2 regions of the Bradyrhizobium sp. USDA 241 genome follow, and region 1 is predicted to be linked to the other one. Evidence: predicted binding sites of a transcription regulator. Region 1 holds the regulator's gene; the other holds the start of a gene.
What was found. The regulator LexA, encoded in region 1, represses DNA repair genes until DNA is damaged. The targets are predictions, from matches to a motif close to TGTTCNNNNTGTGTTCNG.

Region 1 (7,842 bases):
TTCTTCGACGACCTCGCCGAGAACATCGAGGGCGCGCGGGCGCGCGGTTTGAACGCCGTGCACGTGACGTCGCCGGGCGACGTCGGGAACGCGTTGAGGGCACTTGGCATCTAAATGCCAGGCAGTCGCCGCGACAGGTCATGCCCTCGGTTCCCGGAGCCAAATTGCGGAAGAGAAGATGAGGAACCCAACCCCTTTGTGCATTTTTGTACGGAGTTCCGGGAACGGAGTACCACCCTTCGGACTCATGAGTCCGTTGGGATTTCTACATCGGACGGATCGACGTGCTGGGCAAAACCTATCTCACCAAGCAGGCCTCACTCCTGCTCGAATTCGCCAGAACCACCTCGGATTCTGACCTTTCCGCCAAGCTGATCAGCAAGGCGGCCGACCTGAAGTCCCTGGCCGATCCGCTGCCCGACAAGGATCAAGGTCCCAAAGCTCCCGACGTGGCACCGGACGACGGCCCGGACCGTCCGAGCGGGAGTTGACCGATGCCGGCCGTGGCGCTCGTTCTTCTCGTGCTCGCCATGGCCGTCCTCGTGCCGGTCGGTCTTGCCTTCCAGATCATGCCGCGGCGGACTTGAGCTCCCTCCTCCACGACGGAAATCACGCCGGATAAATCATTCTGCGTGCTGCTTTGCCTCGCGCGTGCACTCGGCTAGAACTCTCGCCAACGATTTGCAGGAGTTTCCGCCCGTGGCCCTGATGCCGGTTTCTGACGCGCTCGCCGCGGTGCTGGCGGATGCAGAGCCGCTGGCTGAAGAGATGGTCTCCCTCAATGAGGCGTACCATCGCGTGCTGGCGCGCGACGTCGCGGCGCGGCGCACGCAGCCACCGCAGGCCATGTCGGCGATGGACGGCTATGCCGTGCGCGCGGCTGACGCGGCAACGGTCGATTCCAGGTTGGCACTGGTCGGCGAGGTCGCGGCGGGTCGTCCGTTCGCGGGAAGGGTCGGCCCCGGCGAAGCCGTGCGGATCTTCACCGGCGGCGTCGTTCCCGATGGCGCCGACGCGGTCGTGATCCAGGAGGATACGGTTGCCGACGGCAAGCAGATCACGATCAAGGAAGCCGCGATTCCCGGTCGGCACATTCGCCCCGCCGGCGTCGACTTCTCTGAGGGCGACGTGCTCCTACGCAGAGGAACTCGTCTCACCGAGCGCGATCTCGCGCTGGCTGCCGGAATGAATCACCCGCATCTCGCCGTCTGCCGCCGTCCGAGGGTCGCGATCCTCGCCACCGGCGACGAGCTGGTGATGCCCGGCACCACGCCCGGACACGGCCAGATCGTCTATTCCAATGGCTATGCCCTGCACGCGCTCGCCCGCAGCGAGGGCGCCGAGACCATCGACCTCGGCGTTGCCGCCGATACGCTGGAGGCCACTTCCGCCGGCATCCGTCGCGCCCGGGAGAGCGGCGCCGACATCCTGATCACGACCGGTGGTGCCTCGGTCGGCGACCACGATCTGGTCCAGCAGGCGCTCAAGGACGAAGGCATCTCGATGTCGTTCTGGAAGATCGCGATTCGGCCCGGCAAGCCGATGATGCACGGACGACTCGGCGCAATGCGCGTGATCGGCCTGCCCGGCAATCCCGTGTCGTCTTACGTGTGCGCCTTCCTGTTCATGGTGCCGCTGATTCGCGCGCTGTCGGGCCGTTCAGTGATTCATCATCGCCGCGAGCGCGCCGTGCTGGGCCGCGATCTCGATGCCAACGACCAGCGCGAGGACTATCTGCGTGCGCGCCTGAAACAGCGTGACGACGGCGCGTTCGTCGCCGTTCCCGTGAGCCATCAGGACTCCTCTCTGCTTGCGAATCTCGCTGCGGCGCAGGTACTTCTCGTGCGCGCACCGTTCGCGCCGAGGGCCGAGGCCGGCACGCCTTGCGAGGTGTTGCGCCTGCCCGCCTGAGCTGCACGGCCACACGCATCGCGCGAGCTTGGCTCTGTTCACCGTAAATTAAGCAGTTGCGGAACACATATCGAACATATAGTGTCCGTTCATGATTTGTTTCGAGGATGTAGCGGCTTATCGCTGACTTCCTCGTCTCGGACTCGAACGACATCAACCGGGGGACTTTGGTCGAGATGTTGACGCGCAAACAATACGAGCTTCTGCGATTCATCAGCGAACGTCTGAAGGAAAGCGGCGTGCCGCCGTCCTTCGACGAGATGAAGGATGCGCTCGACCTGCGCTCGAAGTCAGGCATCCATCGCCTGATCACTGCGCTCGAGGAGCGCGGCTTCATCCGCCGCCTGCCCAACCGCGCCCGCGCCATCGAGGTGATCAAGCTGCCCGAGCTGCAGGCCGCCGCCGGCAGTCGCCGCGGCTTCACGCCGAGCGTCATCGAGGGCAATCTCGGCAAGGTGCGCGCGACCTCCAGCCCGCCTGTGGACGAGGGCGAGCGTCCCGTCGCGGTGCCCGTGATGGGCCGCATCGCGGCCGGCACGCCGATCGAGGCGCTGCAGACCCGCAGCCACACCATCAGCGTGCCGCCCGACATGCTCGGCTCGGGCGAGCACTACGCGCTCGAGGTGCGCGGCGATTCGATGGTCGAGGCCGGCATCCTCGACGGCGACATGGCGCTGATCCAGCGCAACGAGAGCGCCGATACCGGCGACATCGTGGTAGCGCTGATCGACGACGAGGAAGCCACGCTCAAGCGCTTCCGCCGCCGCGGCGCCTCTATCGCGCTCGAGCCCGCCAATGCCGCCTATGAGGTCCGTATTCTTCCGCCGAACCGCGTGAAGATCCAGGGCAAGCTGATCGGGCTTTACCGCAAGTATTGAGCGGTCGTTCGATATCTATTGGAGCGGATCGCTATCCGCTCCGGCTGGATGGTTTTTCCGGTTCTGCTCAGATGGTCCGGCCCCCTCTTTCGGCGCCACATCCTCGACACGCCGCACAACGCATCATCGCGTCGCGGCCTGAGAGTGCGAAGGGACGTGATGCGCCAGACTTATCATGGACGATGTTGCGGCGCCGATCGCAGCATCGGCGACGTAAGCCACTGCCATACAATCGCACCGCCATTCGGCAAGCGAGCGGCAATACTCAGGCTGGTCGGCGCCCGCGAGGCACTGACACGCGCCTTCCGAATTCACAGGCGTCGGCTTTGTTCCTATCGAATCCGGGAAAGATAATGTGATCGCGGCTTGCGGACGCAGCCGCAGATTTGCCTACAACGAAGCAGAACGTTGCGTGCTTCCACCTGATAGAGGCCTGCGCCTCCAAAAGAGGTGCGGGTTGCTATCTTCGCATGAGGAGCACCCGATGTGTGACTACAGCCTGCATGCCGTCGCGACGCGCCCCGCCGAAGTCGGCGAGACGATCGTCACGACAACCTTCCGTGGCACCTCGACGCGCGGCTTCGCCTCCGAAGCCGATCTCTCCGTCGCGGTCTGCTTGCTGCCGGGAACGGAGCTCGCTTTCGCCGACAACGTCCGTTACGACAATCGCTGGATCTGGACGCGTACCGTGAACTCCCGCGTCGGCAAGTTCGGCAAGATCGACCCGCACATTCCCGATCGCCATCATGACGCGATCGAATTTCCCGACGGCAAATACGTGCTGGTGACACAGCTCGTCGAAGGCCAGCGCGCGACCGTGCTGCAACTGCCGGTGACCCAGCCGGTTGGCGAGCGCGAGCACAAGCCGCAGATCGTCGCCGACACGCGGTCCACAATCACGCGTCTGCCGATCGGCTGACGTCGTCGCCCCCGGCCGATGGTCGTGGGCCAGGAATGAAATGCCATCGCCGGCCGAGGCCGGCGAGATGGTATGGGTTGCGTCCTGCGAAATCCGGTCCGATCGACCTCCCCCGCATCGCTCCTCAATCGTCCGCCTGCAAGTCCGTCTGTCCGTCTCCGATGGCGTTGCGTCCCGGTTGCGGGGCACGGCCGTCTTCGGCGCAAGGCTGCCGTCGAAATCCCCCTCGCCGGCGCCGGCCGGCAGCCAGGGGCGGCTTGTGCCTCTCGCCCTCACCGCCCGAACCGAGAAGCCGTCACCGCTCTGCGTCAGAGCCAGCGCGCCCTGACTGGCGAGCCGTGGCCTGTCGACCACCATCGCCGCGCAATCGGGCGGCGTAGGCCGCGCCGTCACCACCAGCGCAGCGCGGCTGCAATCATCAGCCAGCGCCTCGCTGCGCAACGCCAACGCGACAAGCCGTCCGTCCGCGAGCGGCGTCACGCAGCCGGACTCGTCACACGAGACACCGTCGGCCAACGAGGCGCTGCCGGCATCGCGCGGATCGGCATCGGCAGCCAACCACTCCCTCAGCAGGAAGCCATCCTTGCTGGCGCGGATCACATGCAGCCGCCCGTCCCGGCCCCGCACGGCGACGCTCGCGCCATCCCCGGCAATCAGGATGTCGGGCTGCCGCACCGACATCGCCCAGAGGATCGCGGCAAGCAGCACCAGGGCACCGGACCAGCGCAGGGGCGTGCGCAACGCCCCATCACGATGATCCCGAGGCTCGCCGCGATCAGCGGCGCGATCCCGAACGCGGGAATGCGGCCGACGGCACCGGGCAGTGCCGCCACCCAGCGCGAGACCGCAACCATCCACTCGATGCCGATCCCCATCAGCCACCAGAACGCGCCGTCGAGCCCGAATGGCGCTGCGAGCAGCCCCAACAGCCCCGCCGGCATCACCAGCGCCGAGACCACCGGCATCGCGCCGAGATTGGCGAGCACGCCGTACGGCGTCACGCGGTGGAAGTGGAAGGCGGCATAGGGCGTGGTCGCAAGCCCCGCGATCAACGAGGCCAGGAACAGCATCGCGATCTCGCGGCCGCCCCACAGCGCGATGCGCGCCGTTGCGGAATGATCAGGCGATGCGAGCAGGTTCGGCATGCCGATCTGCACCAGCGCCACCAGCCCGAGCGTTGCCGCAAAGGACATCTGGAAACTCGGATGAACCAGCGCCTCGGGCGCGACGGCGAGCACGATCAGCGCGGCCACCGCCAGCGTCCGGAACGTGATGGCGCGGCGATCAACCATCACGGCGATCAAAACCACCGCCGTCATGAAGAATGATCTCTGCGTCGCGACCTCGGCGCCGGACAGCAGCAGGTAGAACGCAGCCGCAACAAGCGCAGCGGCCGCCGACCATTTCTTGATGGCGAAGCCGGCCGCCAGCCCCGGAATCAGCGCCAGCAGCGCGCGAACCGCGAAGAACACGACGCCGGCGACGACCGCCATGTGATAGCCGGAGATCGACAGCACATGGCCGAGCCCCGAGACGAACATCGCGTCGTTGACGGGCGCGGTGATCGCATCGCGCCGCCCCGTCAGCAGCGCGGTCGCGATCGCGCGATTATCGCCTTCGAGCGTCGCACGGATGCGGGCATCGATCGCATCGCGCAAGCCTTGCATGAAGGCCGCGTAGCGCAGCCGCGAGCCGACGGCATCCGGCGGCGGCGCGGCCGTGATCGCGCCCATCACGAAGCCGGAGGCGCCGATGCCCTGGAAGAACATGTCGCGCGAGAAATCGTAGCTGCCGGGGCGCACCGGCGAGATCGGCGGCAGCAGCCGCGCCTTCAATTGCACGAAGCTGCCGACCTCCGGTGCCGTCCCCTTGCGCACCGAAAGACGCACGCGGTCGAGCTTGACGTCACTGCGCTGCGCCTCCATCGCGCTGACGCGCAGCACGAGATCGGTGCGCTCGCGGATGTCGCGCGCCTCCACAAAGCCGGACAGCGCCACCGAATAAAGCGGCTTGGCGAGCACGGTGTGGGCGATGCGCGCCGTCTTCCAGGTCGCCATGGCAAAGCCGGCCGCGACTGCCGCGAGCATGATCACAGGAGCAAACAGCCGGCTCCGTCGCAGCAGGACCGCGCCAAGCGCGAGAACGGCCGCCGTCGCCACAACGACCCACAACACCGGCTCATGATCGGCGGCGAAATACAGCGCGATGCCGCCACCAAAGGCGACCGGCACCCAGGGCAGCAGCCGGCCAGGGCCGGCCTCAGCGCGGGCCCATTCGCGCAGCGTTTCGACGATAGCCGGCCAGACGCCAAGGCCCGCCGGCGCAAAGCCGCCGGCCGGTGCGGCGCGGCCGACCGGCCACGTCCCCGCAACTCCCTGGGAGCGCACTGGCCGGTTCGCCTCCGCCATTCCCCTGCACCTTACGATACGCGACGGGTGCGGAGGCTACCGGAACGTGCGACCGGCCGAATAGCGGTACAGATCAGGAACGGGCGTCGCGGCGCTACTTTTCCTCTTCCATCGTCACCGCGACCGAGGCCTTGGCCGACAGCCGGACCTTGTTGCCTTCGACGTCGGCAACGAGGCCCTTGTCGATGAAATGATGGTGACCCTTGTGGCTGCCCTCGCCGCTGTCCTTCTTGGTCAGCTTGATGCGGTTGCCCTCGACACGATCGACGGTGCCGACATGGACGCCGTCGGCGCCGATGACTTCCATATGCTCTGCGATGTTCTGCATGGCGGGATCCTTGTTTGGAATCTACCTCAACGCAGCAAGAGACCTCGGGTTCTTGTTCGGATGTCATTCCGGGGCGCGCCACTTGGCGCGAGCCCGGAATCCATAACCACGAGCTGGGGTTATGGATTCCGGGCCTGGCCCTTCGGGCCATCCCGGAATGACAAAACTGACGCAGATGGCCAATCAGATCAGGGGCGCCTGCGACGAGGCGTGATGATTGACGATCTTCCAGTCGCCGTCCTCGCGGATGAGGACCCAGCTCATCTTGACGACGAGATCGTCCCGCTCGCCGGCGAGATCGAACGCGATGGTCGCAGCCATGTTGATCAGATCGGAGCCGGTCTTCGCCGCCTGCACGTCGGAAAAGGCCGCGCTCGGCTTGCGCCACCGCGGCAGCCCGTTGAAATAATCGGCGACGCCGTCCCTGCCCCGATAGAGTTTGGGGTTGGAGCCGAAGAAGAACGCATCCTTCGCATAGAGCGACGACAGCGCCACGGCGTCGAGCTTGGCAAAGCCGGCGCACCATTTCGCGATGACGGCGGAAACGATGGCGTCTGCTTCGCTGCTCATTGCGCATCAACCTTTCGCGACTTCCTTCGCGAACGTGTCGCGCAGGCCGATGGTGCGCGAGAACACCGGTTTGCCGGAGGTCGAGTCCTTGTCACGTACGAAATAGCCCTGGCGCTCGAACTGCATCGGCGCGGTCGAATTGCTCTCCGCAACGGAAGCCTCGACCCGCGCATCGGACAGGATCTCCAGCGAGTTCGGATTGAGATCGGCCGCAAAGTTAGAGGCATCAGGGCTCGGATTTGCGAACAGCTGGTTGTAGATGCGGATCTCCGCCGGCGTCGAGGTCGCCGCCGGCAGCCAGTGCATGGTCGCCTTGACCTTGCGGCCGTCGGGCGCGTTGCCGCCCTTGGTCGCGGGATCGTAGGTGCAGCGCAGCTCCACCACTTCCCCCGCGTCGTTCTTGATCACGCCGGTGCACTTGACGAAATAGGCATAGCGCAGCCGCACCTCGGTGCCCGGCGACAGACGGAAGAACTTCTTCGGCGGGTTCTCCATGAAGTCGTCCTGCTCGATATAGAGCTCGCGGCCGAACGTGATCTTGCGCGTGCCGGCGCTAGCGTCGTCGGGATGGTTGATCGCCTCGAGCTCCTCGGTCTGCCCTTCCGGATAGTTCTCGATCACGACCTTCAGCGGCTTCAGCACCGCCATGCGGCGCTGCGCCGTGCGGTTCAGCTCCTCGCGGATGCAGAACTCCAGCATGCCGACGTCGACCACGCTGTTGGCCTTGGCGACCCCGATGCGCTTGACGAATTCGCGCAGCGCGGCCGGCGGCACGCCGCGGCGGCGCATGCCCGCCATGGTCGGCATGCGCGGATCGTCCCAGCCCGC
Region 2 (7,842 bases), 440 kb from region 1:
TTCCTCGAAAGGTGGACTTCTCTTGCTTCGGGTATCATCCCGACCTTGAATCACGACTCACGTTCCAAGAAAAGTGGGTACTAGTCGAAGGTTTCGGCAACGATGCGGATCCGGAACACCGGCTCCTTGGCCTCGTCGAGCAGCTCCATCTGCCATTCGGAATTTTCCTGGAGCTTGCGGGCAATGCCGGCGGTCATGTCGGCGCAGACGCTGGTCATCTCCTTCCAGGCCGCATCGCGATTGGCAAATTCCGTCGCCTGGTCGGCGCAACCGGAATAACGGCCGTTGCGGATTCGAAAGAAATAGAGCGGCATGGCAGGCACCGATCGCGCGCATGGTGCCTCGCCCCCCAAGGCCCTGGGCGCGCGCAGTCCAATCCCAAACCATCGTCAGATCAATCCCGGGCGGCTACGGACTACGCGGGACCGTTGGCGGGCTGCGGCGCGCAAAGGGCGCTCGCGCTCCGTGGTTCTCCGACCATGAACAGAGTTCCTGAACTCCGTTCAGGTAGAGCTGGCCCCGCAAATTCGGACAGTAGCTTGAGTGGATTTTCTGCCTGACAGCGGCGAGGATTCTTGCTGCGAATCAGGAGCGAAGATGACGAAGAAGAGCCGCCGGACGCATTCTCCGGCATTCAAGGCGAAGGTTGCTTTGGCTGCGGTCAAAGGCGACAAGACACTGGCGGAGCTGGCGCAACTGTTTGATGTTCATCCGAACCAGATCACGATCTGGAAAAACCAGCTCCTGGAAGGCGCCGCCGGCGTGTTTGGGCATGACAAGACATCGGCCGAGACGCCGGTCGATTTGAAGGCGTTACATGCCAAGATCGGCGAGCTGGCGTTGGAAAACGATTTTTTGTCCGGCGCGCTCACCAAGGCGGGCCTGCTGAGCGCAAAGCGATGATCGACCGCGATCATGATCTTTCTATCGTGCGCCAGGCGAAGGTCCTGAAGCTGGCTCGCAGCACGGTCTACTATGAACCTCGGCCAGTTTCGGCCGAGGACCTTGCCTTGATGCGTCGGCTCGATGAGCTGCATCTCGATTATCCCTTCGCGGGAGCGCGTATGCTGCGATCGTTGCTGCGGCGGGAGGGCGTATACGCCGGTCGCCGCCACATCGCGACGCTGATGAAGCGCATGGGGATCGAGGCGGTCTATCGTCGCCCGAACACGAGCAAGCCGGCTCCGGGTCACAAGATCTACCCGTACCTGTTGCGCGGATTGAAGATCGAGCGGCCCGACCATGCGTGGGCAATGGACATCACCTACATTCCGATGCGGCGTGGCTTCGTCTATCTCGCGGCGGTCGTCGATGTGTTCAGCCGACGGGTCCTGGCCCATCGCGTCTCGATCACAATGGAGGCGGCCTTCTGCGTCGAAGCGGTCCAGGAGGCGTTGGCGAAGCACGGCAGGCCCGAGATTTTCAACACGGATCAGGGCAGCCAGTTCACCAGCCTCGAGTTCACCGATGTGCTGCTGGACGCGAAGATCGCCATCAGCATGGACGGCAAGGGCGCCTGGCGCGACAACGTGTTTGTCGAGCGGCTCTGGCGCACGGTCAAATACGAAGAAGTATATCTCCGCGCCTACGACAGCGTGTCCGAGGCGCGAGCGTCAATTGCCAAGTATCTGGCCTTCTACAATCAGGGACGCCCTCACTCGAGCCTTGACGGGCGCACGCCCGACGAGGCTTACTTCGGCACGCAAGCTATGGTGATGGCCGCATGACCGTCGCCGACGGTTTTGTCGTCGCTCTGGTCGGGCTACGCCCTCCCGACGCAACGACAAAACCGTAAAGCCCCGCGTTCAGCATAACCCGGCAGGAATCCACTTAAATCCAGCGGGGCGCTGTCCAAACAACCGGGGCCAGCTCTGGTTGCACCCCGGGCGACGGGTCGGGGCGTGGCTGCGCGCTGGTTCCTTCTGGGCTTTCCAGATCCCGACCGCGCGACGGCATGTGCCTTGCTTGCCTGATGAGGCAAGCACCCAGGGATACCTCATGCTCGGCATTCCCCGCCGCTATTCCCATTTCGTCTTCGGCATCATCCAGTCCGGACTGACCTCGCTGGTTGCGGCGGGAATCGCCAGCTTGCCCGCGGGCAGCCCGATGATCTTCGTTCGGCATTGGATGGTGTCGTGGCTGATCGCATGGGCTTCGATGCTGCCCATCGTGCTGCTGGCGGCGCCTGCGATCCGCGCCTTCTCGCTGCGCCTGACCCGGGAGGAGAGGGACCCGCGAGCCAGCCGACAGGCGTGAAAAAGCCCCGTAGGCTCGGCACGTGAAGGTCGCGCTCGAACGGCCGCAGACTGACCGCGCACCCGTCCCAATTTCGACATCCGTTCGCACCACTGCGGACACACCCGTCGGCAAGATTTTATCCGTTCGGCGCGGCCATGGGGGAAACGTGGCTCGCCGACAACGGGGTGGCATCATGGATAACGTAGAGCGGTCATTTGCCGCCGCGACGGCGGCTGGCTTCGTCGTGCTGGTGATTGGGCTGGTGCTGCTGGCGCTGCTGTAGGCGGGTTTGCGTGCCGGGTGACGGCGGCCGTGCCCATCCGGGGGATGGCACCGGGCACGCCTCGACATTCAAAAAGTCGAAACAACCCCATGCACAGTAGGCTGCTTTGAAATTTCATCGGTCGGCCAACAGGTTATGAGTAGTATTTAGATACCTTGAGATGGCGCGCAGCGCCTTCGCGGGGCCATGCAGCCCGGCGCGCGATGCCAAACGAGATCGACAGGCGGTCGCTCCGGACCGACGGATCGGCGCCTGCTGCCCGCATAGGGGCGGCCTCGGCCCATGCCGGAGCCGGGTCCTGGGGGCCTAGTGGATCTTGATCTCGTTCAAGGGCAGGCGGAGCGCGGCGGCGCGCTCTTCACGGTCCTTCCTGCGGAACTCGTTTTCCTTGCGCTCGAACTTCACCATCTCCTTCTGCGCTGCCTCCAGCAGCGGATTGCGTCTGATCGCATCGTGCTGCGTGTCGTTGTCCGTCATGGCCGAGGTCCCCGGAGTTGCGGTCCCATCCCCACAGAAGGCCGGAGACCGCGAAAAGGTTCGGTGCCGCAAGATTGCGGAAACATGACGGCGCAGCGGCCGCGCGGCCTTGATGCGCGGCGGCCTTCGCTCTCGAAGAGCAACACGGCGGATGCCGCTATTTCGGTGGTTGAAGCCCGGGCGATTTGACCCAGTCGTGCAGATGATTGGCGACGTCGGCCTGGCGGGCCTTCTTGAGGAGGGCGTCTCGCTCGGCACCCGGTGGAAGCCTGGAAGCCTGCTGCTGGACCTGCTTCACCCATGCGGAAAGCCGGTCTTGAAGGGTCAGCTGTTGCTTGAAACGTCGCCGCTTGAACATGGCGCTCTCATATCCATACGAGAAGGGCGGGAGAGCTGGTCAACGTTCTCATCACCGATGGTGGCCAAGGTCCGCGCTGTGAGGATCCATTAGGATCCAGAAAAGGATCTGCGTCTGTTCAGTTGTGCGCACAAGGCGAATTGGGCAGCCGAAATGAATATCGGAAATTGACGAGCAGCCTTTCGGCCTGCACCCAATCGTCCGAACCGGGAGCGAATGAATCCATCAATCGCCGTTGCCGGTCCGCGCGCACGGCATGTTGCAGCCCTGCGATCTTCAGCGCGCAGTATGGAAACAGATCTCTGAAAGAGGCCGCTGACGGAGGCGGCGTCCCTTTCTTCAAACGCTGAAAATGAGCGTGTATGCGAAGACTGTTGAAAGGACGCCCAAGGCAACGGTGGTGATCTTAAAAACGAGGACCGCGGTCAAGCTGCACCCTCCTATGATTCAAATCACGTGAATCCTACGCCTAAAGCATGATCGGGGAAAGTGCGCAGCGGCTTTCCGAAAAGATCAGCGTTCTTCAGGCAGGAAACCGTCTCGAGATAACGACCAAGGTGGATGCCGCCGGTCTGGCGAAGCTCAAGGAAGTCTTGGGCGTGACGAGGAGATTTTGAATCTCCTGCAATGAAAGAGGCTGCCCACTGAGGCGGCCTTACCTTTCACGTCGGTGCCCTTAGACCGGGCGACCGTAGCCACTCACTGATGTGCGAGCCGGTTTCAGCCAGCCGGGCTTTGCGGATTGCACGCTCCCGCTCAATGCCTGGTGGAAGCAGTTTGGCTTGCTCGCGCTGGCGCAGGGCCTCGGCGACAAGGCGTTCTTCAAGGGATGTGGTTTGTTTGATGCGGCGTCGCAGGTGCATGGCGTTAGCTCCTGTCCAGAGGCATGAGGCGGGATCGCCGCGATGGCGTTCTCGTCACCGATCCATGCCCAGGGGCGCGCGGTGACGGCTTCTTGTTAACACCTGTGGCAGACCGAATCTGGTCAAGTTTGACCACTCGCCCCCGGCGAATTTGGATATTCCTAAATCCAGCTTGGGACGCGGGGGGGCAAATACGGACAGTACCCGCATCCGTAAAAGAACATATTGCGAACCTGGAACAAATGGGGTACATTGCTTTTATCGCCGAGCTGCCTCGCAACCGTTTGTCCCTCACGCGAATCCTCGCCATAAGGAGCACGACCCAATGTCCGCAACTGCCTTGCGTATCGTCGAAGGATCTTCAATGGACAAGAGTAAAGCTCTGGCCGCCGCGCTCTCCCAGATCGAGCGACAGTTCGGCAAGGGCTCGGTGATGAAGCTCGGCAAGAACGACCGGTCCATGGACATCGAGGCGGTGTCCTCCGGCTCGCTCGGGCTCGACATCGCGCTCGGCATCGGCGGCCTGCCCAAGGGGCGTATCGTCGAGATCTACGGGCCGGAATCCTCGGGCAAGACCACGCTGGCGCTGCATACGGTGGCGGAAGCGCAGAAGAAGGGCGGCATCTGCGCCTTCATCGACGCCGAGCACGCGCTCGACCCGGTCTATGCCCGCAAGCTCGGCGTCAACATCGACGAGCTCCTGATCTCGCAGCCCGACACCGGCGAGCAGGCGCTGGAAATCTGCGACACGCTGGTGCGCTCGGGCGCGGTCGATGTGATGGTGATCGATTCGGTCGCGGCGCTGGTGCCGAAGGCCGAGCTCGAGGGCGAGATGGGCGATGCGCTGCCGGGTCTGCAGGCCCGCCTGATGAGCCAGGCGCTGCGCAAGCTGACGGCCTCCATCAACAAGTCCAACACCATGGTGATCTTCATCAACCAGATCCGCATGAAGATCGGTGTGATGTACGGCTCGCCCGAAACCACGACCGGCGGCAATGCGCTGAAATTCTACGCCTCCGTCCGCCTCGACATCCGCCGCATCGGCGCGATCAAGGAGCGCGACGAGGTGGTCGGCAACACCACGCGCGTCAAGGTGGTGAAGAACAAGCTGGCGCCGCCCTTCAAGCAGGTCGAGTTCGACATCATGTACGGCGAGGGCGTCTCCAAGATGGGCGAGATCCTCGATCTCGGCGTCAAGGCCGGCATCGTCGAAAAGTCCGGCGCCTGGTTCTCCTATGACAGCCAGCGCCTCGGCCAGGGCCGCGAGAACTCGAAAGCGTTCCTGAAGGCCAATCCCGACATCACCGCCAAGATCGAGACCTCGATCCGCCAGAACTCCGGCCTGATCGCCGAGCAAATTCTCGCCGGCACGCCGGAGCGCGACGCCGACGGCGAGGAGCCGGCGGAAGAGTAAGCCTTACCGCGAAGAGTTTTCGCGAGGAGCGGGCGCTGAGGACGTTGAGTTGCCGACGTCATCGGCGCCCGTTTCGTTTTGCGCGAGGGGGGCGCGCCGCTACCTCAAAGGTGCACTCCCTCTCCCGCTTGCGGGAGAGGGCCGGGGAGAGGGTGTTTCTGCAATGGGACACTCCCCAAGAGGAAAAGCCCTCACCCGGCGCTTCGCGCCGACCTCTCCCGCAAGCGGAAGAGGTGAACGAGCCGCCGCGGTCATCGATTCAACCTAAGGCCATTCCGTTTTAGGTCGAAGCCGTAGAGCGGATTGGCCGTGCGATGCGCGAAGCCATTGCCCGGTGCAATCCACCACTGTTCGTCTCTGCGGAAGCCGAAGCGGTGGGTTGCGCCGGCGGACCGTGCTTCGCACAGCCGCCTGCCCACCACCCACCGATTCCTTATTCCGCCGCTTCCGCGTAGTCGCTCACCGGCGGGCACGAGCACACCAGGTTGCGGTCGCCATAGACGTTGTCGACACGGCCCACCGGGCTCCAGTACTTGTCGGTGCGCGAGCTGCCCGCGGGGAAGCAGCCTTCGCTGCGGGTGTAGGCGCGATTCCAATCGTCATCCGCGATGTCATGCACCGTGTGCGGGGCGTGGCGCAGCGGGGATGCCTCGATCTTGAAGCGGCCGGCCTCGACCTCGGCGATCTCCTTCCGGATCGCGATCATGGCATCGCAGAAGCGGTCCAGCTCCGCCTTCGATTCCGACTCGGTCGGCTCGATCATCAGCGTGCCCGGCACCGGGAAGCTCATGGTCGGGGCGTGGAAGCCGTAATCGATCAGGCGTTTTGCGATGTCGTCGACGGTGACGCCTGAGGTCGTCTTCAGCGCGCGCGGATCGACGATGCACTCATGCGCGACGCGGCCCTTCGCGTTCTTGTAGAGCACCGGGAAGTGCGCATCGAGGCGCGCTGCGATGTAATTGGCGTTGAGGATCGCGATCTCGGTCGCGCGCTTCAGGCCTTCACCGCCCATCATCAGGATGTAGATGTAGGAGATGGTGAGGATCGAGGCCGAGCCGAACGGCGCCGCCGAGACCGCGCCGACCGGAGCGTCAGCTTGCGTGACCGGATGCCCGGGCAGGAACGGCGCAAGATGCGCCTTGACGCCGATCGGGCCCATGCCGGGACCGCCGCCGCCATGCGGGATGCAGAAGGTCTTGTGCAGGTTGAGATGGCTGACATCGGCGCCGTAATCGCCGGGCCTGCTGAGGCCGACCTGCGCGTTGAGGTTGGCGCCGTCGAGATAGACCTGGCCGCCATGGGAGTGGACGATGTCGCAGATCTCGCGGATATGCTCCTCGAACACGCCGTGGGTCGAGGGATAGGTGATCATGATTGCGGCGAGATCGCTCGAATGCTTCTCGGCCTTGGCGCGGAGGTCGTTGACGTCGACGTCGCCGTTCTTCTCGCAGGCGACCACCACCACGTCCATGCCGGCCATCGCGGCCGAGGCCGGGTTGGTGCCGTGGGCGGAGGAGGGGATCAGGCAGATCTTGCGATGCGCTTCGCCGCGCGCGACATGATAGCCGCGGATCGCGAGCAGCCCGGCATATTCGCCCTGCGCGCCCGAATTCGGCTGCAGCGAGATCGCGTCATAGCCGGTGATGTCGCACAGCCACTTCTCCAGCCGCGCGAACAGCGCGTGATAGCCGGCGGCCTGCTCGCGCGGCACGAACGGGTGCAGCGTCGCAAACTCCGGCCAGGTCAGCGGCATCATCTCGGTGGTTGCGTTCAGCTTCATGGTGCAGGATCCCAGCGGGATCATGGCGCGGTCGAGCGCGAGATCGCGATCGCTGAGCTTGCGCATGTAGCGCAGCATCTCGGTCTCCGAGCGATGCGCATGGAAGACCGGATGGGTGAGGAACGGGGTGGTGCGCTTCAGCGTCTCCGGCAGCGCCTCGCGCGTCCCGGCGTCGATCTCGGCATAGGCGAAGGTGCCGCCGAAGGCGCGCCAGACCGCTTCCACCGTCGCCGGCGTCGTGGTCTCGTCGAGCGCGATGCGTAGCGCGGTGTCACTGATGCCCAGATTGATCTTTTCGGCCGCGGCGCGCGCGACGATCTCGGCGCGCCTGGCGCCGGCATCGACGCTCAGCGTGTCGAAGAAGCTGTCGGACTGCGGCGCGAAGCCGAGCTTGCGCAGGCCGCTCGCGAGCACGGCGGTTCGGCGATG

Region 2: recA (recombinase RecA) is a predicted target of LexA. The motif match lies at 4,436-4,453, and genes of this name have one in related genera.

Annotation. Positions count from the first base shown of each region.
Region 1 is NZ_JBMGPZ010000005.1:3,778,890-3,786,731, forward strand. Features, by position in the region: gene ABIF91_RS40160 (HAD family hydrolase) at 1-114, shown strand, start outside; gene ABIF91_RS40165 (hypothetical protein) at 285-491, shown strand; gene glp (gephyrin-like molybdotransferase Glp) at 700-1,911, shown strand; gene lexA (transcriptional repressor LexA) at 2,088-2,789, shown strand; gene ABIF91_RS40180 (hypothetical protein) at 3,274-3,708, shown strand; partial or broken gene ABIF91_RS40185 (ComEC/Rec2 family competence protein) at 3,859-6,116, opposite strand; gene ABIF91_RS40190 (DUF2171 domain-containing protein) at 6,211-6,444, opposite strand; gene ABIF91_RS40195 (YybH family protein) at 6,628-7,014, opposite strand; gene ABIF91_RS40200 (glutamine--tRNA ligase/YqeY domain fusion protein) at 7,021-7,842, opposite strand, start outside.
Region 2 is NZ_JBMGPZ010000005.1:4,220,264-4,228,105, reverse strand. Features, by position in the region: gene ABIF91_RS42380 (IS630-like element ISRj1 family transposase) at 1-38, opposite strand, end outside; gene ABIF91_RS42375 (DUF6894 family protein) at 81-314, opposite strand; one part of gene ABIF91_RS42370 (IS3-like element ISRj2 family transposase) at 598-850, shown strand; one part of gene ABIF91_RS42370 (IS3-like element ISRj2 family transposase) at 850-1,727, shown strand; gene ABIF91_RS42365 (DUF2798 domain-containing protein) at 1,999-2,256, shown strand; gene ABIF91_RS42360 (hypothetical protein) at 2,828-2,998, opposite strand; gene ABIF91_RS42355 (hypothetical protein) at 3,156-3,356, opposite strand; gene ABIF91_RS42350 (hypothetical protein) at 4,019-4,219, opposite strand; gene recA (recombinase RecA) at 4,545-5,633, shown strand; gene gcvP (aminomethyl-transferring glycine dehydrogenase) at 6,067-7,842, opposite strand, start outside.